Regions from separate parts of the Streptomyces sp. NPDC038213 genome, predicted to be linked through region 3. Evidence: riboswitches for the same ligand, from Rfam matches in the RefSeq annotation. Region 3 holds a riboswitch; each other region holds the start of a gene.

Region 1 (5,122 bases), on a different contig from region 3:
CGTCAACGCCCTCGCGCACTCGCCCTGGGGCGTCTTCTCCATCGGCATGACCATCCCGATCGCCCTGTTCATGGGCGTCTACCTGCGCATCCTGCGCCCGGGCCGGGTCACCGAGGTCTCCCTCATCGGCGTCGCCCTGCTGCTCCTCGCGATCGTCGCGGGCGGCTGGGTCGCGGAGTCCTCGCTCGCGGACTTCTTCACGCTGGAGAAGGAGACCCTGGTCGTCTGGATGGTCGCGTACGGCTTCCTGGCCTCCGTCCTGCCCGTCTGGCTGCTGCTGGCCCCGCGCGACTACCTGTCCACCTTCATGAAGGTCGGCACCATCGCCCTGCTGGCCCTCGGCGTGGTCATCGCCATGCCCGTGCTGAAGATGCCGGCCGTCACGGAGTTCGCGAGCCGCGGCGACGGGCCGGTCTTCGCCGGCTCGATGTTCCCGTTCGTGTTCATCACCATCGCGTGCGGCGCCCTGTCCGGCTTCCACTCCCTGGTCTCCTCGGGCACCACCCCGAAGATGATCCAGAAGGAGACCCAGGTCCGGATGATCGGGTACGGGGCCATGCTCACGGAGTCCTTCGTGGCCGTCATGGCGATGATCGCGGCCTGCATCATCGAGCCCGGCCTCTTCTTCGCCCTCAACTCCCCGCCCGGGGTGATCGGGGCCACGGTCGAGAGCGCCTCGCAGGCCGTCGGGAACTTCGGGTTCACCCTCTCGCCCGCCGATCTGGCGAAGGCCGCCTCCGACGTGGAGGAGGCCACCCTGCTCTCCCGCACCGGCGGGGCGCCGACCTTCGCACTCGGAATGTCGGAGATCTTCTCGGCGGTGGTCGGCGGGGCCTCGATGAAGGCCTTCTGGTACCACTTCGCGATCATGTTCGAGGCCCTGTTCATCCTCACCACCCTGGACGCGGGCACCCGCGTGGGCCGCTTCATGCTCCAGGACACCCTGGGCAACGTGGCCAAGCCCTTCAAGCAGGTCAGCTGGAAGCCGGGCGTCTGGATCACCAGCGCCCTGGTCGTGGGCGGCTGGGGCTACTTCCTGTGGGTGGGCGTCAAGGACCCGCTGGGCGGGATCAACCAGCTCTTCCCGCTGTTCGGCATCGCGAACCAGCTGCTCGCCGCCGTGGCCCTGGCCGTGTGCACCACCCTGCTGGTCAAGTCCGGCCGCCTGAAGTGGGCCTGGGTGACCGCCGTACCGCTGGCCTGGGACGCGACCGTCACCCTGACCGCCAGCTGGCAGAAGATCTTCTCCGAGGACCCGCGGGTGGGCTTCTTCGCCCAGCGCGACAAGTTCCAGGCCGGCATCGACGCCGACAAGGTCCTGCCGCCCGCCAAGTCCATGGACGAGATGCACACGGTGGTCACCAACGCCACCGTCGACGGGGTCCTCTCCGCCCTCTTCGCCCTGCTCATCGTCGTGGTGCTCGTGGACGCCGCCCGGGTCTGCGTCAAGGCGGTCAGGCGCCCCGGGACCGTGGAGCTCCACGAGGCGCCCTACCAGCGCTCCCGGATCACCGCCCCGGCCGGGCTGATCGCCACCCCGGAGGAGAAGGCGGAACTGGCCGCGGCCGCAGCCGCCGCGGCGGCCGGCTCCGGCGACCCCGACGACGGCCGCGCCAAGGTGCCGGTCGCCTGATGTCCGCGCGCGAGCTCTGGGGCCGGATCCGCTTCTACGTCCGCGAGTTCTCGGGCGAGGCGGCGTACGACCGGTACGTCGCCCACGCCCGCGGCCACGACCCGGACGCCGCGGTCCTCAGCCGGCGCGCCTTCGAGCGCGCCCGCACGGACGCCCGGGAGGCGGACCCCCGCGAGGGCTTCCGCTGCTGCTGAGCGCCCGCACACTGCGGCGTACGGGGCCCCGCCGGCCACCCCCGGCGGGGCCCCTGCCGTACTCCCCGTACGCCCCCGCCCGCGCCCGCACTCCCCCGCCCGCCCTCCGGCGCCCCCGCCCCCGTCCGGCACACTCGACGGCATGGACATCGTCATCAGGGAGGCGCGGCCCGGGGAGTACGCGGACCTCGGGGAGATCACCGCGCAGGCCTACCTCGCCGACGGGCTGCTCGACGCCAACGCCGGCGGGGACTACGCCTCCGTGCTCCGCGACGTGGCCGCCCGCGCCCGGGACTCCGAGGTGCTGGTCGCCGTGCGCGGGGACGGTCCGCTGCTCGGCGGGGTCGCCTTCGCGCCGCCCGGCAGCAGCTACGCCGATATCGCGGGCCCCGGCGAGGCCGAGTTCCGGATGCTCGCCGTGGCCCGGGAGGCCCGCGGCCAGGGCGCCGGAGAGGCCCTCGTACGCGCCTGCATCGACCGGGCCAGGGCCCTGGAAGGGGTCCGCGCGGTGGTGCTCTCCACCCAGCCCGCCATGCGCGGCGCCCACCGGATCTACCACCGGCTGGGCTTCGTCCGGACCCCGGAGCGGGACTGGTCGCCCGTACCGTCCGTACCCCTGATCACCTACGCGCTGGAGCTGAACGCGCTCGATCAGTAGTCGACTCGACACAACATCTAGGGGGTCCCACAGGAAGGGGCCCCCACATGTATGCTCATCCCTGCTGTCGCCGCAGGGGAATCCGGTGCGAATCCGGAACTGTCCCGCAACGGTATGAAGTGCACCCTTCGTGCGCTGCGAGTCCGAGGACCTGCCGACCGCCTGATCCGGCCGACCGGCCGGACGCAGACCACGTCCGGGCCTCGCGATTTGGGCTGGTGGACGCCGTGCGGTGAGTTCGTGTGACCTGCCACGCCCGCACGCGCCCGCCCGCGCCCTCCCGCCAGGCCCCGGAGCCGAGCGAGGGAGAGCCCCCCACCGTGACCATCGCGCCTGCCGCATCGCGCGCCGAGTCCGACCAGCCCGCCGACCCGGCCGAGACCGGGGGGCCCGGGGCCGCGCTGCTGCGCACCCTCACCGAGCTCACCGCCGACCTGCCGGACACCGACCCCGGCCGGGTCGCCGCCGCCGCCCTGCGCGGCCGCAGCGCCGCCGCCGACGAGGCCGAGCTGCGGGGGCTGGCCACCGAGGCGGCCGCGGGGCTCATCTCCGAGGACCCCGCGTACTCGAAGCTCGCCGCGCGCCTGCTGACCCTCGCCATCGCCGACGAGGCCGCCGGCCAGGGCGCGACCTCCTTCTCCGCCTCCGTGGCGACCGGCCACCGCGAGGGCCTGATCGCCGACCGCACCGCCGAGTTCGTCCGTACGCACGCCGCGCGCCTGGACTCCCTGGTCGAGCACTCGCTCGGCGAGGGCGCCGACGACCGCTTCGGCTTCTTCGGCCTGCGCACCCTGCACAGCCGCTACCTGCTGCGCCACCCGATCACCCGGCAGGTCGTCGAGACCCCGCAGCACTTCATGCTGCGCGTGGCCTGCGGACTGGCCGAGGACGACAGCGTCCGCGCGGTCGAGGAGGTGGCCTCCCTGTACCGGCTGATGAGCCGCCTGGACTACCTGCCCTCCTCCCCCACGCTCTTCAACTCGGGCACCCGGCACCCGCAGATGTCCTCCTGCTACCTGCTGGACTCCCCGCTGGACGAGCTGGACTCGATCTACGGCCGCTACCACCAGGTCGCCCGCCTCTCGAAGCACGCCGGCGGCATCGGCCTGTCGTACTCCCGCATCCGCGCCCGCGGTTCGCTGATCCGCGGCACCAACGGGCACTCCAACGGCATCGTGCCGTTCCTGAAGACCCTCGACGCCTCCGTCGCCGCCGTGAACCAGGGCGGCCGCCGCAAGGGCGCCGCCGCCGTCTACCTGGAGACCTGGCACGCGGACATCGAGGAGTTCCTCGAACTGCGCGACAACACCGGCGAGGACGCCCGGCGCACCCACAACCTCAACCTGGCGCACTGGATCCCGGACGAGTTCATGCGCCGCGTGAACGCCGACGCCCCGTGGTCGCTGTTCTCCCCCTCCGACGTGCCCGAGCTCGTCGACCTGTACGGCGAGGAGTTCGACGCGGCGTACCTGAAGGCCGAGGCGGCGGGGCTGGCCCGCAAGACCATGCCCGCCCGCGACCTGTACGGCCGGATGATGCGCACCCTCGCGCAGACCGGCAACGGCTGGATGACCTTCAAGGACGCCTCCAACCGGACCGCGAACCAGACCGCCCTCCCGGGCCGCGTCGTGCACTCCTCGAACCTCTGCACCGAGATCATCGAGGTCACGAACGACGACGAGACCGCGGTGTGCAACCTCGGCTCCGTCAACCTGGGCGCCTTCGTCACCGAGGCGGGAGAGCTGGACTGGGAGCGGCTGGACGAGACCGTCCGCACCGCCGTGACCTTCCTCGACCGCGTCGTGGACATCAACTTCTACCCGACCGAGCAGGCCGGGCGCTCCAACTCGAAGTGGCGTCCCGTGGGCCTGGGCGCCATGGGCCTGCAGGACGTGTTCTTCAAGCTGCGGCTGCCCTTCGACTCCGCCGAGGCGAAGGCGCTGTCCACCCGGATCGCCGAGCGGATCATGCTGGCCGCGTACGAGGCCTCCTGCGACCTCGCCGAGCGCAGCGGCCCGCTGCCGGCCTGGGCCGAGACCCGCACCGCCCAGGGCGTGCTGCACCCCGACCACTACGACGTGGAGCTGAACTGGCCGGAGCGCTGGGCCGCCCTGCGCGCCCGGGTCGCGGCGACCGGCATGCGCAACTCCCTGCTGCTGGCCATCGCCCCGACCGCGACGATCGCCTCGATCGCCGGCGTGTACGAGTGCATCGAGCCGCAGGTCTCCAACCTCTTCAAGCGCGAGACCCTGTCGGGCGAGTTCCTCCAGGTCAACGGCTACCTCGTGGAGGAGCTGAAGAACCTGGGCGTCTGGGACGCGCAGACCCGCGAGGCGCTGCGCGAGTCCTCGGGCTCCGTCCAGGACTTCGGCTGGATCCCGCAGGAGGTGCGGGACCTGTACCGCACGGCCTGGGAGATCCCGCAGCGCGGCCTGATCGACATGGCGGCGGCCCGTACGCCGTTCCTCGACCAGAGCCAGTCGCTGAACCTGTTCCTGGAGACGCCCACCATCGGCAAGCTCAGCTCGATGTACGCGTACGCCTGGAAGCAGGGCCTGAAGACCACGTACTACCTGCGCTCGCGCCCGGCGACGAAGATCGCCCGCGCCGCCTCCGCCGCAGCCGCCGTCCCGGCCC
Region 2 (5,122 bases), on a different contig from region 3:
GGGGCGGCCGCTCCCGGCGGGGTCCGCCCCTTCGGCCGTACGGGTCTCCACGTCGGTCACCGGACGCGGTCCGGGTGGAGCTGCTTGGCCAGCGACTCGACGGCCCCGGGCACCCGGACGCCGAGCACGGTCGAGGACAGCGGCAGCACCGCGAACCGCTTGTTCTTGATGGCGGGTACGTCCTTCAGCGCCGGGTGTGCGAGGAGGAACTTCTTCTTCTGCTCGACGGTCTGGTCACCGTAGTCGTAGATGACGACCACTTCGGGCGCCCGCTGCGCCACCTGCTCGAACGACACGTCGCCGTAGGCCTTGTCGAGGTCCGCGAAGAGGTTCACCCCGCCCGCGAGCCGCATCATCTCGTTGCCCATGCCCGCGCCGCCCGCGGTGAACGCCGTCTTGTCGCCGCTGTCGTAGACGAAGAGCTTGAGCGGGGTGGCCCCCTTGAGCTGGCCCGCGACCCTGTCCAGGGTGGCGTGCAGGCCCTTCAGCCGCTCCTCGCCCCGCTCGGGCACGCCGAAGATCTTGGCGAGCGTGCGGATCTCCGCGTCCATGGCGGCGACGGTCACCGGCCCGGTGGGGCACTCCTCGGTGTTGAGGTGGGTGTTGATCCCGGCCTTGGCGAGGGCCGCGCGGCTGCGGCCCTCCTTCTCGTCGAAGGTGGAGGACCATCCGCCGTAGACGAAGTCGGGCTCGGCGGCCAGCAGGGCCTCGAAGGAGGGGTACTCCTCGGAGATCACCTTCACGCTGTCGTACGCGGCCTGGTACTCGGGGAGGATCTTGTCGTCCAGGTAGCCCGTGCCGACCATCGACTTCTCGACGCCGAGGGCCAGCAGGGCCTCCGTCGCGTGCTGGTTGAGCGAGACGGCCCGCTGCGGCGGGCGCTTGTACGTGGTCTTCACGCCGCAGTTGTCGACCGTGACCGGGAATCCCTTGGCGGAGGCGCCGGCGGCACCTGCCGAGGAGGAGTCCGCGGGGGAGGACGTGCTGCCTCCGCCGCAGCCGGACACCAGCACGGCCAGGGCGCATGCGGACAGCACGGATTTCAGGGGGTTGCGGGGCATGGATGGTCCTCTCACCGCAGTCGGATCGGATGGTCTGGACGCCCGGTTCGACGCGCCCTGCTGCGACTGCTGCTGCAACTTAGAGGCAGTTGCACACAACATGCAACAAGGGTCGGAGGGGCGGCAGGGCTCGTGGGGGTGCAGGGGATCGCGCGCGCCCCTCCGCGCCCCGGGCAGCAGAAACCGCCCTGTCGGCCCGCGGTCGCGAAGGTCCGGAGGGACAGGGGAGGGGCAGGGGAGGGCAGGTCGGAGAAGGGGGAGCGGAGGGGCGTGCGGCTCTCGCCGATCCGGCAGCGGGGCTCGCCCCGCGGTACAGCCGCCCGCGAAAGGTCCCCCGCTACGCGGGAATCGGCGCGGGGGCTTCGAGTGCGGGGACGGGCCGCGGCCGGCCCTCGGCGTCGATCGCGACGAACGCCAGCGTCGCCGTGGCCACTTCGGTCGCGGGACCCGAGGCGTTCCAGCGCTCCGCCCGGACGCGTACGCCCACGGTCATCGAAGTACGCCCGGCCCGCTCCAGTTCGGCGTCGACGCTGAGCAGGTCACCGGCCCGCACCGGCGCGAGGAACGCCATCCGGTCCACGGCCACGGTCACGGCGGGGCCGTCAGCGTGCCGTCCGGCCGCGGCGGCCGCCGCATCGTCGATGAGCTTCATCACGACGCCGCCGTGGATGGTGCCGTACAGATTGGTGTCGTGCTCGCTCATGATGTGGGCGAGGGTCACCCGGGAATCGCCCGGGACCTTGGCTGCGCACCCCACGGTGCCTGCGGTCGTACCGGCCACGTCAACTCTCCTTCGCGAGTCGCGGCAGAAAGGCCCGGGGGTGGACTCCCGGACCCTGTATGCGCCTTGGGCATACAGGCAGTGGCAGGTCTTCGGACTCGCGGGCGGGCCTGCCGGATCTCCCGGCGGGCTCCTACTGGCCGTCGCTTCCCAGGACCGTTGTCCGGTCCCAGTGCGTATGACGGCGGTCGTTCCCACTCACCGCTGCGGGGCAGTCCCGGATTCCCACCGGGTTCCCTCTTGCGACGCATCCCGCCTGGCGGACGGGGCGAACCAGCTGCCCGCCCAGCCTACCGGCACGGACCGGCGGCCCGGCAGGGCCCGGTGGTGAGGGCCCGGACACACCCGCGGCGGCCGGCCTGCTCCCCCGCCCGGCACCGCCCCGGGTCTGCACCCGCCCCGTCAGCGGTTGATCCGGCCGATGAGGACCTTGGCCGACGTCCCGTGCGCGGAGGAGAAGAAGTCCCGTGCGGGGTCGACCGGTTCGCTCGTCCGGTGCAGACCCGCCTGCCGCTGCTGCGCCGCGCGGTGGCGCCGCCGCGGCGGGGGCGGGGCGCGCGTCCACGGGGTGGGCCAGCGCCCACCTCATGCGGGCCGGGGTCCAGTAGGCCTCCACCACCGCCCTGGTGTGCTGCGCCGCCTGCGAGACCATCCCGTCCCCTTCGACCCGCACGGCAGGGGCGGGCGCGGCGGCGGCCGGGGCGCCGGAGGCCCCCACGCCAGCAGGACCCGGGGAAGGGGGGCATTCCGGCCGGGTACCGGCGGTGCGGTCGCGGGCGGTGGTGCGGGTGCGGCATCCGGCCGCCGGGCGCATCGGCCGCCCGCGGGCCGGCAGAAGCCGGGGGCGGGGACGCGGGGGCCTGGCCGGAGGGCGATGGCGCGCGGTCGGCGGCGGGGGCTCGGAGGGCCGGGCGCCGTGCCCCTCCTCGACTGCGGTGCGGTGCACCTACGATCTGGGTGACCGTCAGGCGGTGGCGGCCGGGCGCGCATTGGGCAGGGCAGGCAGGGCAGGCAGGTCAGATCAGGTCGGGGAGGGAGTGCGATGGGGCTCGTGCTGGGGATCGACGGCGGCGGTTCGCATCTGCGCGCGGCGCTCGCCGACGCGGACGCGGAGGGGGACGCCGGCGCGGACGGGCCGTACCTCGCCACGGCTTCGGCCGGGGCGGGCAACGCCCGTACGGTGCCCGAGGCGCTGCTCGCGGAGAGGCTGGCGCAGGTCCTCGGCGGCGTACTGGCCCCGGGGCGCGCCGGGAGCGTGGTCGCCGTAGTCGCCGGGTTCGCCGGGGCCGGGAACCCGGGGCGGCAGGGGGACAGCGGACGGGCGCTCGCCGGGCGGGCGCTGCACACCGCCCTGGCCCGGGTCGGCGTGGCGGGGGCCCGGGTCAGCGTCGTCGCCGACATCGAGATCGCGTTCGCTGGCGCGCCGGGCCTGCCGGCGGACGGGCTCGCGGTGATCGCCGGTACGGGGGCTGCGGCCGCCCGGATCGGCGGTCGTCGCCTGGCCGCGGCCTCCGACGGCTGCGGATGGCTCACCGGGGACGACGGCAGCGGCTTCTGGATCGCCCGCGAAGGCGTGCGCCGCGCCCTGCGGGCCCTGGACGGGCGGGGCCCGGCGACCCTGCTCACCGGTCGGCTGGCCGAGGTCTTCCAGGCACCGGCCGCCGACACCGCGTCCGTGCGCTACGCGCTCATCGACGGCGCCCGCGGCGAAGCCGAACCCGTCCGGCTGGCCCGGCACTGCACGCTGGTCGTGCAGGCGGCACGGGACGGCGACCCGGTGGCCGCCGGGATCCTGGACGAGGCGGCGGACCTGCTGGCCGAGAGCACGGCCGCGCTGCGCCCCGCGGCGGGCGAACCGCTGGTGACGGCGGGCGGACTGCTGGGCCCGCAGGGCCCCCTGCTGTCCCGCCTCGCCGCCCGCACGGCCGCGTGGGGCCTGGTGCCGCACCCGGTCCCGGACGGCCTCGGAGGCGCCGTCGCCCTGGCCCGCGCGGGGAGTCGGCCGTGAGGAGGGGAGGGTGCGGCGCGGGCCGGCGTGACTGCGACTGGACGCGGGTCGGGCTGGGCGTAGCGGGGGCCGGGTAGGGCGATGTCAGGGGCGTACGGTCCTGGCCTGCTGTACCGCTCCGGATGGGGCCGTACCGCCCCGGCCTGTACGCGTCGCAGCCCGCCGCCCGTAGCCGTAGCCTGTGGGCCCCGGTGGGCCGGTCACCGGCGGCGGCTGTGCAGTGCCTCCGCGAGGGTTACGGCTGCCGGGGCGAGGCGGGTTTCTCCGTCCTCCACGTCCCAGAGGGCGTTCTGCAGCAGCCGGCCCAGGGTCCAGCCGGTCGCGCGGGCACGGTCCAGGCCGAGGGTTTCGGTGAGCAGGTCGAAGCGGCGCCGCACGATGCGCGGGGCGTCGCCCTTCGCGACCACGTCGTCCCACCTGCTGTCCAGCGCGGGCCACAGGTCGAATCCGGGGTCGCCGGCCAGCGGCTCCGGGTCGATGGCGATCCACGGCTCGCGCCGGGCGGCGAGCACGTTGCCGTAGTGCAGGTCCCAGTGCAGCAGCCGGTCCCCGGGCTCGGGGGCCAGTTCGGCCACCGCTGCCGCCCAGCCCCGCAGCAGCCGGCGGTCGGCCGGTTCGGCCAGGTGCGCGACCGCCTGCGGGACCTGGTCCAGCATCTCGGCGGCGATGTCGCCGAGGCTGCGCAGGCCCACGGGAGCGGGGACCGCGACCAGCCGCGCGTGGAGGGCGGCGAGGATGCCGATCGCCGTGTCGTCGTCTTCGAGGGAGGCCAGCGTGCGGGTCGTGTCCAGGCGCTCCAGGAGCATGGTGCCGGTCGCGGGGTCGTGGTCGAGGAGGCGTACGGTTCCGCGGCCGTCCCAGGTGTGCAGGCCGATCAGTGCGGCCGCGGTCTCGGGCCGGGGCATCTGGAGCCTGAGCACCGCAGCCCCGCCCCCGGTACGGGCCGTCGCCGCCGCACCGGGGGCGGGGACCACAGGCAGGACGAGCGAGGCCTCCCCGGCCAGCGCCGGTCCGTCCCGCTCCAGCTCCCACCGCTCCAGCATCCCCGCCGCGAGCGCGGGCAGCCCGGCGAGCCAGGCCCTCCCGGCCTCGCCGAAGCCGGAGGCGTACGACTCCGCCAGCTGCCGCGGGACCTCGCCCGCCTCCAGGGTCCTGTTTCGTCCCTCCATCCCCATCCTCACTCTCACCCTTAGCTTTACGGTTTCTGTCCGGGTTCCGCCGCGATCCGCCGGGGCCACCCTGCCCCACCAGTGCGCCGGCCCGCCACGGGAT
Region 3 (5,122 bases):
TTCGAGCAGGGCGGTGAGGATGGCGTGCGGCAGCGACATACGGCCATCGTAGACAGGCCCTAGGCGCGCACCGCGGGCCAGGAGCCCAGCTCCTCCGGGGTGCGGGGCCCCGGCTCGCGCTCCGCCAGCAGCCCCTGCGCCCGCAGGAACCCGGCCACCGCCGGCGCCCAGGCCGGGCGCAGCCGCGCCGAGCGCAGCAGTGCGGCGTCCGACAGCAGCTCCGCGGCCGGGCCCGTGCGCAGCCCGTCCGCGGCCAGTACGGCCGCGTCGTCGGCCCAGCGGACGGCCAGCTCCACGTCGTGCGTGGACATCACCACCGTCGTCCCCAGGTCCCGCAGACCCGCCAGGGCCTCCAGCAGCCGCTCCTGGCCGTCCGGGTCCAGCCCGGCCGTCGGCTCGTCGAGGATCAGCACCCGCGGCCGCATGGCCACCGCCCCCGCGATCGCGGCCCGCTTGCGCTGCCCGTACGACAGCAGGTGCGTGGGCCGGTCCCGCACGGCTTCGATGTCGAGTGCGGCCAGGGCCGCGTCCACCCGCTCCTGCACCTCGGCGGTGCCCAGCCCCAGGTTCAGCGGCCCGAAGGACACGTCCTGGGCCACGGAGGCCGCGAACAGCTGGTCGTCGGGGTCCTGCACCACCAGCTGCACCGAGGTCCGCAGCCGGGTCAGCCCCGCCCGGTCGTAGCGCACCGGCTCTCCGTCCAGCAGCAGTGCGCCCCCGCCGCGCGGCAGCCGCAGCCCCCCGCTGAGCAGCCGCAGCAGCGTGGTCTTGCCGCTGCCGTTGCGCCCCAGCAGGACCAGGGACCGGCCCTCCGGGATGCCGAAGCCGATCCCCGAGAGCACCGGCGGCCCGTCCTCGTAGGCGTACCGCGCATCGACCAGTTCCACCAACGGCCTCACAGCCAGAGCCCTTTCAGTACGAGGGTGACCGCGACGACCGCGCCCAGCAGGGCGCCCGAGGCGGTCAGGAAGCGGCCCGAGACGGCCGCCTGGGGCACCAGCACCCGCAGGGTGCCGTCGTACCCGCGCCCGGCCAGCCCCGACTGGAGCCGCCCGGCGCGGTCGAAGGCCCGGACGAACGCGGTCGCGCCCAGCCCGGCCAGCGAACGCCAGGCCGCGGCCCGGCTCGTGTGCCCCAGCCGGGCGGCCTGGGCGCGCCGCACCTGCGCCAGCGAGTCCAGCAGCAGGAAGCCGATCCGGTACATCACCAGGGCCACGTCGACCACGGGCGCCGGCACCCCCGCCCGCACCAGCCGCGGCAGCACGTCCGAGACGGGGGTCGTGAACGCGAACAGGAGCACGCCGAGGGAGGCCGCCGAGGTCCGCAGCAGCAGCTCGGCGGCCAGTCGCGGGCCGCCGGGGGCCAGGGAGACCCAGCCCGCCGGCCCGCCCACGGCGAACAGCAGCGGCACCGCGCCGGTGAAGCAGAAGCCGAGCGGGATCCGGAAGGCCCGCCACAGCTGGCGGGCAGCCACCCCGGCCGGTCCCAGCAGGACCGCCAGGGTGGCGGCCGCGACCACCGGACCGCCCGGCCAGGGCGGCAGGCACAGCGCACACAGCGTCAGGCCCAGTCCCAGCAGGGCCTTCTCCAGCGGATGGCGGCGGCGCCAGCGGCTGCCGTGCGCCGCGGCGTCGATGGGCAGCACCGGCTACGCGTTCCCGTCCGCGGTGCCCGCAGCGCCCCCGGCGGCGGCACCCGCCGCCTTCGCCTCGCCCTGCCGGCGGCCGCGGCGCACCCCGAAGTAGTACGCGAGCACGCCCGCGCCGATCGCCGCCTGGAGGGCGAACAGCGCCGACTCGACCTCCCCGGACGGGGGCTCGTACAGCGGGGAGAACCAGGGCTCGTAGTCCGGCTTCAGCTCGGTGATGGCCGCTTCCGCCTGTGCGTCCGCACCGGCGAACGGCTCCTCCTTGCCCTCGCCCAGGCCCAGGGCCAGCGGCAGCACCGCCAGGGCGGCGACCAGGAGCAGCAGCAGGGTGTTGATCTTCGCGTTCCGGCTCATCAGACCGAGGCCTCCGTCTTCGTGCCCGACTCCGTACCCCTGCCACCGTCCGCGCCCCCGGCGTCCCCGGTGATCCCGGCGGTCTTCGCGTCCTTGCGGCCGAGCACGCCCAGGCGGATCAGGTCGGCCGCGCTGGACTGCCGCAGCAGCCGCACGACGAGGACGGTCAGCAGGCCCTCGCTGACCGCGAGCGGGATCTGCGTGACGGCGAAGATGCCGCCGAACTTGGCCAGCGCTCCGGCGAAGCCGGTCCCCGGGTCGGGGAACGCCAGCGCCAGCTGCACGCTGGTCACGCAGTACGTGACCAGGTCGGCGAAGAAGGCGCCGAAGAACACCGACACCATGAGCGGGGTGCCCGAGCGGCGCAGCAGCCGGTAGACGGCGTAGCCCGCCCAGGGCCCGGCGATCGCCATCGAGAAGACGTTGGCGCCGAGTGTGGTCAGACCGCCGTGGGCCAGCAGCAGTGCCTGGAAGAGCAGGGTGATGGTGCCGAGCACCGCCATGATGGGCGGCCGGAACAGGATGGCCCCGAGCCCGGTACCCGTCGGGTGCGAGCAACTGCCCGTCACCGAGGGGATCTTCAGGGCGGACAGGACGAACGTGAAGGCGCCGGAGGCGCCGAGCAGCAGGGTGCTCTCAGGGTTGGACTTGACCTCGCGGGTCAGGGCCCGGACGCCGTGGACGACGAACGGAGCGGACGCGGCGCCCCAGGCGGCCGCGTGCAAAGGGGGCAGGAACCCCTCGGCTATATGCATGAGTGGGGAGACCTCTCCAGCACCTCGTGGATGGACAACGCGCCCCGGCCGGTCTCCTGGCTCACGGGTGTTGCCGCCCTGGCTCCGCCTTCCCGGTCTTCGCAGTCACCCGCAGCGGACCAGTGGCTTCCCGCAGGAGTGGAGCCGGACTTCCCGATCACAGTGGCGAGGGCCGCACCGGTTTTCCACCGGTTTCCCGAACACCAAGGCCGTACGACCCTAGTCGGCCGCCCCGCCGCCCACAACCTGCCCCCTCGGCCCGGGTCCCCTGCCGTGACCTGGACGTACGTACCTGCGGGGGCGCTGCGGCCCGCCCGCGGCCGGGTGGATCACCGGCCGCGGGCGGGCCGGTCCTCAGCAGACGTTCCTGTGCTGGACGTCCACGACGAAGCGCTCCGGCTTGTGGAGCTTGAAGGTGGAGTAGGAGGGCTTGGTGGTGAAGGCGGCGCCGAAGGTCACGTACCCCTCGTAGTCGCCGGTGAGGGCGAGGCCCTTGAGCTTGGGCAGCCAGATCCTGGTCAGCTTGGGGCCCTTGTAGACGGACTGCCCGGCGTCGTTGTGCGCCTGGGCCGGGTTCAGCCGGATCTCCAGGAAGTACTTCCCGGCGAGCGGGACCTTCTTCCCGGACCCGTCGTAGCGCAGTTCGGCCACCCGCTTGACGGTCACCGAGGGTATGTAGCCCTTGATGTCCACGACGATCCGGTCGAAGGTGCAGTGCCCGCCCCAGCGGGCGTTGACCACGAGCGGGGTCTGGGTGGCGGCGGTGAGCTGCGGCGCGGCGGCCGCCGGAGCCGCGGCGGCGGAAGCCGGGGCCGCGAGCGCGACACCGGCGGTGAGCAGGACGCCCGTGGCCGCGGCCACGAGTCGCTGACGGCGGACGGAACGGTGAGGCATGACGACCCCCGGTTCTCCTGAGGCGGGGACAATGCTGTCTCCAGAAGAGACATCCCTCACACTCCCGCCGGTTCCCCCCTCCGCCGCCGATTTCCGGCGGCGGAGGGGGTCGGGCGGTCAGGCGGTCAGCACTCGATGACGTTGACCGCGAGGCCGCCGCGGGCCGTCTCCTTGTACTTGACCTTCATGTCGGCGCCGGTCTCCTTCATGGTCTTGATGACCTTGTCGAGGGAGACCTTGTGGCTGCCGTCGCCGCGCAGGGCCATGCGGGCGGCGGTGACGGCCTTGACGGCCGCCATGCCGTTGCGCTCGATGCAGGGGATCTGGACCAGGCCGCCGACCGGGTCGCAGGTCAGGCCCAGGTTGTGCTCCATGCCGATCTCGGCGGCGTTCTCCACCTGCTCGGGGGTGCCGCCCATGACCTCGGCGAGGGCGCCCGCGGCCATCGAGCAGGCCGAGCCGACCTCGCCCTGGCAGCCGACCTCGGCACCGGAGATCGAGGCGTTCTCCTTGAAGAGCATGCCGATGGCTCCGGCGGCCAGCAGGAAGCGGACCACGCCGTCCTCGTCGGCGCCGGGCACGAAGTTCACGTAGTAGTGCAGGACGGCCGGCAGGACGCCCGCCGCGCCGTTGGTCGGGGCGGTGACGACCCGGCCGCCGGCCGCGTTCTCCTCGTTGACCGCCATCGCGTAGATCGTCGTCCACTCGCTGCGGTGCAGCAGCGGGTCGCCCTCGGTGCGCAGCTGGCGGGCCGTGGCGGCGGCGCGGCGCTTGACGCGCAGCCCGCCCGGCAGGATGCCCTCGCGGGAGATGCCGCGCTGCACGCAGGCCTGCATGACCCCCCAGATCTCCAGCAGGCCGGCGCGGATCTCCTCCTCCGTACGCCAGGCCTTCTCGTTCTCCAGCATCAGGGAGGAGATCGACAGCCCGGTCTCGCGGGCCAGGCGCAGCATCTCGTCGCCGGAGCGGAAGGGGTACTTCAGCACCGTGTCGTCGAGCTTGATCCGGTCCTCGCCCACCGCGTCCTCGTCGACGACGAAGCCGCCGCCGACCGAGTAGTAGGTCTTCTCCAGCAGCGGGGTGCCGGCCGCGTCGTACGCGAAGAGGGTCATGCCGTTCGCGTGGTACGGCAGGGAGCGGCGGCGGTGCAGGATCAGCTGGTTCGGCTCGTCGAACGCGATCTCGTGGGCATCGTCTATCTCCGTGCCGAGCAGGCGCAGCCGGCCCGTGCGGCGGATCCGCTCGACCTCGTCGTCGGCGCTCTCCACGTCCACGGTGCGGGGGGAGTGCCCCTCCAGGCCCAGCAGCACGGCCTTCGGCGTGCCGTGCCCGTGCCCGGTGGCGCCCAGGGAGCCGAAGAGCTCCGCGCGCACCGAGTCGGTCTGGGCGAGGACCCCGTCCTTCTTCAGGCGGTTCACGAACATGCGGGCGGCCCGCATGGGGCCGACCGTGTGGGAGGACGACGGCCCGA
Region 4 (5,122 bases), on a different contig from region 3:
ACCCGTCCGACTCCAGCGACCCGTGCCAGTGCGTCCCCCACACGGCCCCGACCCGGCACCCGTCCAGGAACGGCTCGCCGCCCCGCACGTCGGCGACGCCGTGGTGGATCTCGTACCCCTCCACCGCCTCGCCCAGCGCCGTGCCCACCGGCCGCGCCAGGGTCTTCTCCGCCGCGAAGCGGACCCGTACCGGCAGCAGTCCGAGCCCCGGCACGGTGCCGGCCCGGGACTCGACCTCGTCCTCGATGACCTCGCCGAGGGCCTGGAAGCCGCCGCAGATCCCGAGGACCGGCCGCCCCTCGGCGGCCCGCCGGGCCAGCGCGTCCGCGAGCCCCCGCTCGCGCAGCCACTGGAGCGCCTTCACGGTCCCGCGCGTGCCCGGTACGACGGCCAGATCGGCGTCGGCGAGCTCCTCGGGCCGGTCCACGAACCGCACCACGACCCCCGGTTCGGCGGCCAGCGCGTCCACGTCCGTGAAGTTCGACATCAGCGGCACCGCGCAGACGGCGACCCGCAGGACGTCCTCGCCCACCGGCGGGGCCACCACCGATTCGCGCACCGCGCCCCGCAGCGATACCCGCAGGCCGTCCTCCTCGTCGATGCCCAGCCCGTGCTGGAAGGGCAGGACGCCGTAGGTGGCGCGGCCCGTGAGCCCGCGGAGCATCTCCATCCCGGGCTCCAGCAGGGAGACGTCCCCGCGGAACTTGTTGACCAGGTAGCCCGCGATCAGCTCCTGGTCCCCGGGGGCGAGCAGGGCCGTGGTGCCGAAGAAGGACGCGAACACCCCGCCCCGGTCGATGTCCCCGACCACGACGACGGGGAAGCGCGCGGCGCGCGCGATGCCCATGTTGACGATGTCGGTGCGCCGCAGGTTGATCTCGGCCGGGCTGCCGGCCCCCTCGCAGATCACGGCGTCATACGTGCCCCGCAGCTGCTCCAGGCAGTCCGTGACGATGCCGAGCAGCTGCTCCTGGCGGCCGCCGTGGTAGCCGCGGGCGCTCATCTCGCCCACCGGCTTTCCCAGCAGCACCACCTGGCTGCTGCGGTCGCTGCCGGGCTTGAGGAGCACCGGGTTCATCAGCGCCGTGGGCTCGACCCGGGCCGCCTGGGCCTGCATGGCCTGGGCCCGGCCGATCTCGGCGCCCTCGCGGGTCACGAAGGAGTTCAGGGACATGTTCTGCGCCTTGAACGGCGCGACCTTGACGCCCTGGCGGGCCAGCCAGCGGCAGATGCCCGCCGTGACCACGCTCTTGCCGGCGTCGGAGGTGGTCCCGGCGACCAGCAGCCCGCCGCCGCGCCGCCCGCCCCCGGTGCCCGTACCGCCTCTTCCGGGCCCGCTCTGCCCCGTACCGCCCTGCCCGGTGGCGCCGCCGCTCATCGCCGTCCCTTCCGTCGCCGTGTCCGCAGTCCCGAGACCAGCAGCCGGCCCGCCGCGCAGGTGCCCAGCGCGATCCAGGTGACCTGCCGGGAGAGGCGTACCGCCCGTTCGATGTCGGCGGCCGCTACGGGCCGCCCGGCCGCGCCGTTGAGCACCGCGCGGTGCTCGACGCGGCCGCCGTACGCGAGCGTGCCGCCCATGCGCACGCCCAGGGCCCCCGCGAAGGCGGCCTCGACCGGCCCGGCGTTCGGGCTCGGGTGGTCCGCCGCGTCGGCACGCCAGGCCCGGACCGCCCCCCGACGGTCCGGGCCCGCCAGCACGGCCGCGGCCGCGGTCAGCCGGGCGCCCGGCCAGCCGGCCAGGTCGTCCAGGCGGGCCGAGGCCCAGCCGTAGCGCAGGTAGCGGGGGGAGCGGTGGCCGACCATCGCGTCGAGGGTGTTCACGGCGCGGAAGGCCAGCAGTCCGGGCACGCCGAGCGCAGCGCCCCAGACGAGGGCGCCGACGACGGCGTCGGAGGTGTTCTCGGCCACCGACTCGACCACGGCGCGGGCGATCTGCTGCTCGTCCAGGGAGTGCGGGTCGCGCCCGCACAGGTGCGGCAGGCGCTCGCGGGCCACGTCGGCGTCCCCCGCGGCCAGGGCCCCGCCGATGGCGCGGGCCTCGCGGCCCAGCGAGGTGCCGCCGACCACGGTCCAGGTGGCGGCGGCGGTCAGGGCGATCCGGGCGGCGGCGGGCCGCGCGCGCACGGCGCGGGCGGCCAGGACCCCCAGCGCGGCGGCACCGCCCGTGCACACCACGGTGTGCAGGGCCCCGAGGGCCCGCTGGCGGGAGGGTTCGGGCCGCCAGAGGGCCCGTTCCACGGCGGCGGCGGCACGTCCGAAGGCGGCGACGGGGTGGCCGCGGCGCGGATCGCCCAGGATCCGGTCCCCGATCAGCCCGGCCGCCGCACCGTACGCAAACACGCGATCGGCACGCATGGCAGGTGTGTGTCCTCACTCAGGGTCCGCGCCCTGGTTCGACGTGACCGGCGGTGAGAGTCTCCTGGCTCCCGGATCGGCGCCTCCCCCGGCCTTCCAGCCCGCAGGGGCCGTGACGCACGGTGGGGGAGCGCTCCCCGGTGACAGTGGCGGGACCGCGCCGGATTCACACCGGACTTCCTCTCCTGCCGCCGTAATGGCTCGGGCAGTCCACCACGCACCGCGATGGCCCGTCAACTCGCCGTTGACCTGCGCAAGGACAGTGTGCGCAGGCCCACACGGGGTCCGGGGCGCGGCCGGGGCCGCCCCGGAGCGGACCGCCCGCCGCCCCACCCGCCGCACCGCCCGCCCGGCACCCGCCGGGGTGTGCGAAAGCTCCCCCGCAGGCCGCTGGTGGGGCCTGGCGGGGGAGCTGTGTTTCCCGGGTTTCCCGGGGTTCTCGCGGCTCGGGTTCCGCAGGTCAGACGACGATCAGGTAGATCCCGTAGCTGACGGCCGCGGCGCAGACGGCGAAGGCCGCGTAGGCGCCGGAGCGGGCGAGGACGGCGCCGCCGCCCCGCTGGACCGCTGCCTCGTGCTTCGAGAGGCCGACGAGTCCCAGGACGAACAGGGCCACGAGGCCGATGGTGGCTCCGAGGCTGACGCCGAAGACGGAGCCCAGGGCTGCCCAGTCGATCTTCATAGCTTCAGGTTCCTCTGCAGTGCTCGGTGGGTCCGGTGCGCGGTCAGACCGCGGCGGCCGGAGCGGCCGGGGTCTCGCCCGCGGTGTGCGGTGCCGGGATGGTGGCCTTGAGGTCCTCGTCGGTGACCGCGGCGGTGGTGCCGGCCGGCGGCGGGGTGACGGCCGCGATGGCGGTGGTCACGACGCCGGGCTCGTCGCCCCCGGTCTCGTTCACGTTGGTGTGGTCGACGACCTGGCGGCGGGAGATCAGCCAGATGGCGAGGCAGGAGCCCACGAGGAAGACGGTCACGGCGGCGATGCCGACGTCGCCGATGCGCATCACGTACTCGGCGCCCGCGCCGACCAGTGCGGCGGCCGGCAAGGTCAGGCCCCACGCGACGAACATGCGGGTGGCGGTGGACCAGCGGACCACACCGCCCTTGCGGCCCAGGCCGGCACCCATGACGGCGCCGGAGCAGGAGTGCGTGGTGGAGAGGGAGAAGCCCAGGTTGGACGAGGCCAGGATGACCGCGGCGGCCGAGGTCTGGGCGGCGAAGCCCTGCTGCGGCTGGAGGTCGGTCAGGCCCTTGCCCATGGTGCGGATGATGCGCCAGCCGCCCAGGTAGGTGCCGAGGGCGATGGCCACACCGGCGGAGACGATGACCCAGACCGGCGGGTTCGAGCCGGGCGCGAGCGCGCCACCGGCGACGAGGGCCAGGGTGATGATGCCCATCGTCTTCTGGGCGTCGTTGGTGCCGTGCGCCAGGGAGACCAGTCCGGCCGAGGCGATCTGGCCGGCGCGGTAGCCCTTGGCCGAGGTCTTCTCGTCCATGCCGCTGCCGAGCTTGTACGTCAGCTTGGCGGCGAGCAGCGCGGCGACACCGGCGACCAGGGGCGCGGCGACCGCGGGGATCAGCACCTTGGTGACCAGCGTGCCGCCGTTGACCGCACCGAGGCCGGCGGAGGCGACCGCGGCACCGATCAGACCGCCCATGAGGGCGTGGGAGGAGCTGGAGGGGAGGCCGACCAGCCACGTCAGGAGGTTCCAGAGGATCGCACCGACGAGCGCGGCGAAGATCACTTCGGGCTGGATTCCCTCTTCGTTCACGAGGCCCTTGGAGATCGTCTTGGCGACCTCCACGGACATGAACGCGCCGACGAGGTTGAGTACGGCGGACATCGCCACCGCCGTCTTGGGCTTGAGGGCGCCGGTCGAGATGGTGGTGGCCATCGCGTTGGCCGTGTCGTGGAAACCGTTCGTGAAGTCGAACACGAGAGCGGTGATGATCACGATCCCGAGGAGAAGCGTTATGTGCTCCATTTACCCAGGCTTCTGTTTGAGGTCAGTGGCTCGGCGACCGTAAGCAACCTGAGTGAACGGAAGATGAACTGGGACGGGCGCAGTGGTGTACCCGCCCGGGGGAACGCCTGGCCGTATGACCCGATTTTGGCCGCCATGGCTGGATATATACAGGTCAGAGCTCGGTAAACGGAACCCGACCGGAACGGCTCCGACCGGTTTCGGCCACCCTGCGGAGAGATCCAGATCACCCTCCGGACTGGCCGCCTCGCCCCACCCGCCCGAAACTGGAGCGGTGCGCACCGCAACAGCGACGGCAGCGGCCGTCACCACCCTGATCGGCGCCGGAGCGGCCGCCGTCGCCGCCGGCCGGTACGCCGGGGACGCGGCTCTGCGGCCCGGTCCCGGCCGGCCCCTGCCGGGCGGCCCCCGCCTCGCCGTCCACGGCACCGCCGCCGGCCGGGTCGAGCTCACCCGGGCCCTGTCCTCCCTCCTCCCCGGCACCTACGGGCTCACCGCCCCCGGCGTCCACGCCGTCGCCGGCCCCGTGCTCGACGGGGTACCGCACCGCCCCGACACCGTCGTACGGCGGCTCGTACGGGTCACCCACGGCGTCCTCGAACCGGGACTGCGCGTCGCCCTCACCCCCCAGCTCCACGTCGGCGACCCGCGCAGCGCCCTCGGCCTCGACCACGCGGACGTGGACGTACCCGGCGAGCTCGGACCGCTGCCCGCGTGGTTCGTCCCCGGGGCCCGCCGCACCTGGGTGATCGCCGTCCACGGGCTCGGCACCACCCGCGAGCACC

Evidence for each region. A riboswitch is a leader RNA that binds a small molecule or an ion and turns the genes downstream of it on or off. The one in region 3 is predicted to bind cobalamin.
Region 1: another riboswitch for cobalamin. It lies ahead of ACZ7JZ_RS19720 (ribonucleoside-diphosphate reductase subunit alpha); the one in region 3 lies ahead of ACZ7JZ_RS24675 (energy-coupling factor ABC transporter permease).
Region 2: another riboswitch for cobalamin. It lies ahead of ACZ7JZ_RS13720 (acyl-CoA thioesterase); the one in region 3 lies ahead of ACZ7JZ_RS24675 (energy-coupling factor ABC transporter permease).
Region 4: another riboswitch for cobalamin. It lies ahead of ACZ7JZ_RS28670 (cobalamin biosynthesis protein); the one in region 3 lies ahead of ACZ7JZ_RS24675 (energy-coupling factor ABC transporter permease).

The regions. Positions count from the first base shown of each region.
Region 1 covers NZ_JBVJYM010000013.1:78,464-83,585, forward strand. Annotated here, with positions in the region: gene ACZ7JZ_RS19705 (carbon starvation CstA family protein) at 1-1,633, shown strand, start outside; gene ACZ7JZ_RS19710 (YbdD/YjiX family protein) at 1,633-1,827, shown strand; gene ACZ7JZ_RS19715 (GNAT family N-acetyltransferase) at 1,970-2,485, shown strand; cobalamin riboswitch at 2,537-2,658, shown strand; gene ACZ7JZ_RS19720 (ribonucleoside-diphosphate reductase subunit alpha) at 2,806-5,122, shown strand, end outside.
Region 2 covers NZ_JBVJYM010000007.1:75,265-80,386, forward strand. Annotated here, with positions in the region: gene ACZ7JZ_RS13710 (FecCD family ABC transporter permease) at 1-60, opposite strand, end outside; gene ACZ7JZ_RS13715 (ABC transporter substrate-binding protein) at 57-1,061, opposite strand; partial or broken gene ACZ7JZ_RS13720 (acyl-CoA thioesterase) at 1,432-1,764, opposite strand; cobalamin riboswitch at 1,909-2,136, opposite strand; gene ACZ7JZ_RS13725 (N-acetylglucosamine kinase) at 2,885-3,850, shown strand; gene ACZ7JZ_RS13730 (aminoglycoside phosphotransferase family protein) at 4,051-5,019, opposite strand.
Region 3 covers NZ_JBVJYM010000020.1:78,229-83,350, reverse strand. Annotated here, with positions in the region: gene ACZ7JZ_RS24695 (PadR family transcriptional regulator) at 1-39, opposite strand, end outside; gene ACZ7JZ_RS24690 (ATP-binding cassette domain-containing protein) at 60-887, opposite strand; gene cbiQ (cobalt ECF transporter T component CbiQ) at 896-1,645, opposite strand; gene ACZ7JZ_RS24680 (energy-coupling factor ABC transporter substrate-binding protein) at 1,649-2,002, opposite strand; gene ACZ7JZ_RS24675 (energy-coupling factor ABC transporter permease) at 2,002-2,757, opposite strand; cobalamin riboswitch at 2,787-2,980, opposite strand; gene ACZ7JZ_RS24670 (AMIN-like domain-containing (lipo)protein) at 3,112-3,651, opposite strand; gene ACZ7JZ_RS24665 (L-serine ammonia-lyase) at 3,777-5,122, opposite strand, start outside.
Region 4 covers NZ_JBVJYM010000028.1:62,942-68,063, forward strand. Annotated here, with positions in the region: gene ACZ7JZ_RS28665 (cobyric acid synthase) at 1-1,378, opposite strand, end outside; gene ACZ7JZ_RS28670 (cobalamin biosynthesis protein) at 1,375-2,355, opposite strand; cobalamin riboswitch at 2,414-2,537, opposite strand; gene ACZ7JZ_RS28675 (hypothetical protein) at 2,816-3,037, opposite strand; gene ACZ7JZ_RS28680 (inorganic phosphate transporter) at 3,081-4,337, opposite strand; gene ACZ7JZ_RS28685 (alpha/beta hydrolase) at 4,612-5,122, shown strand, end outside.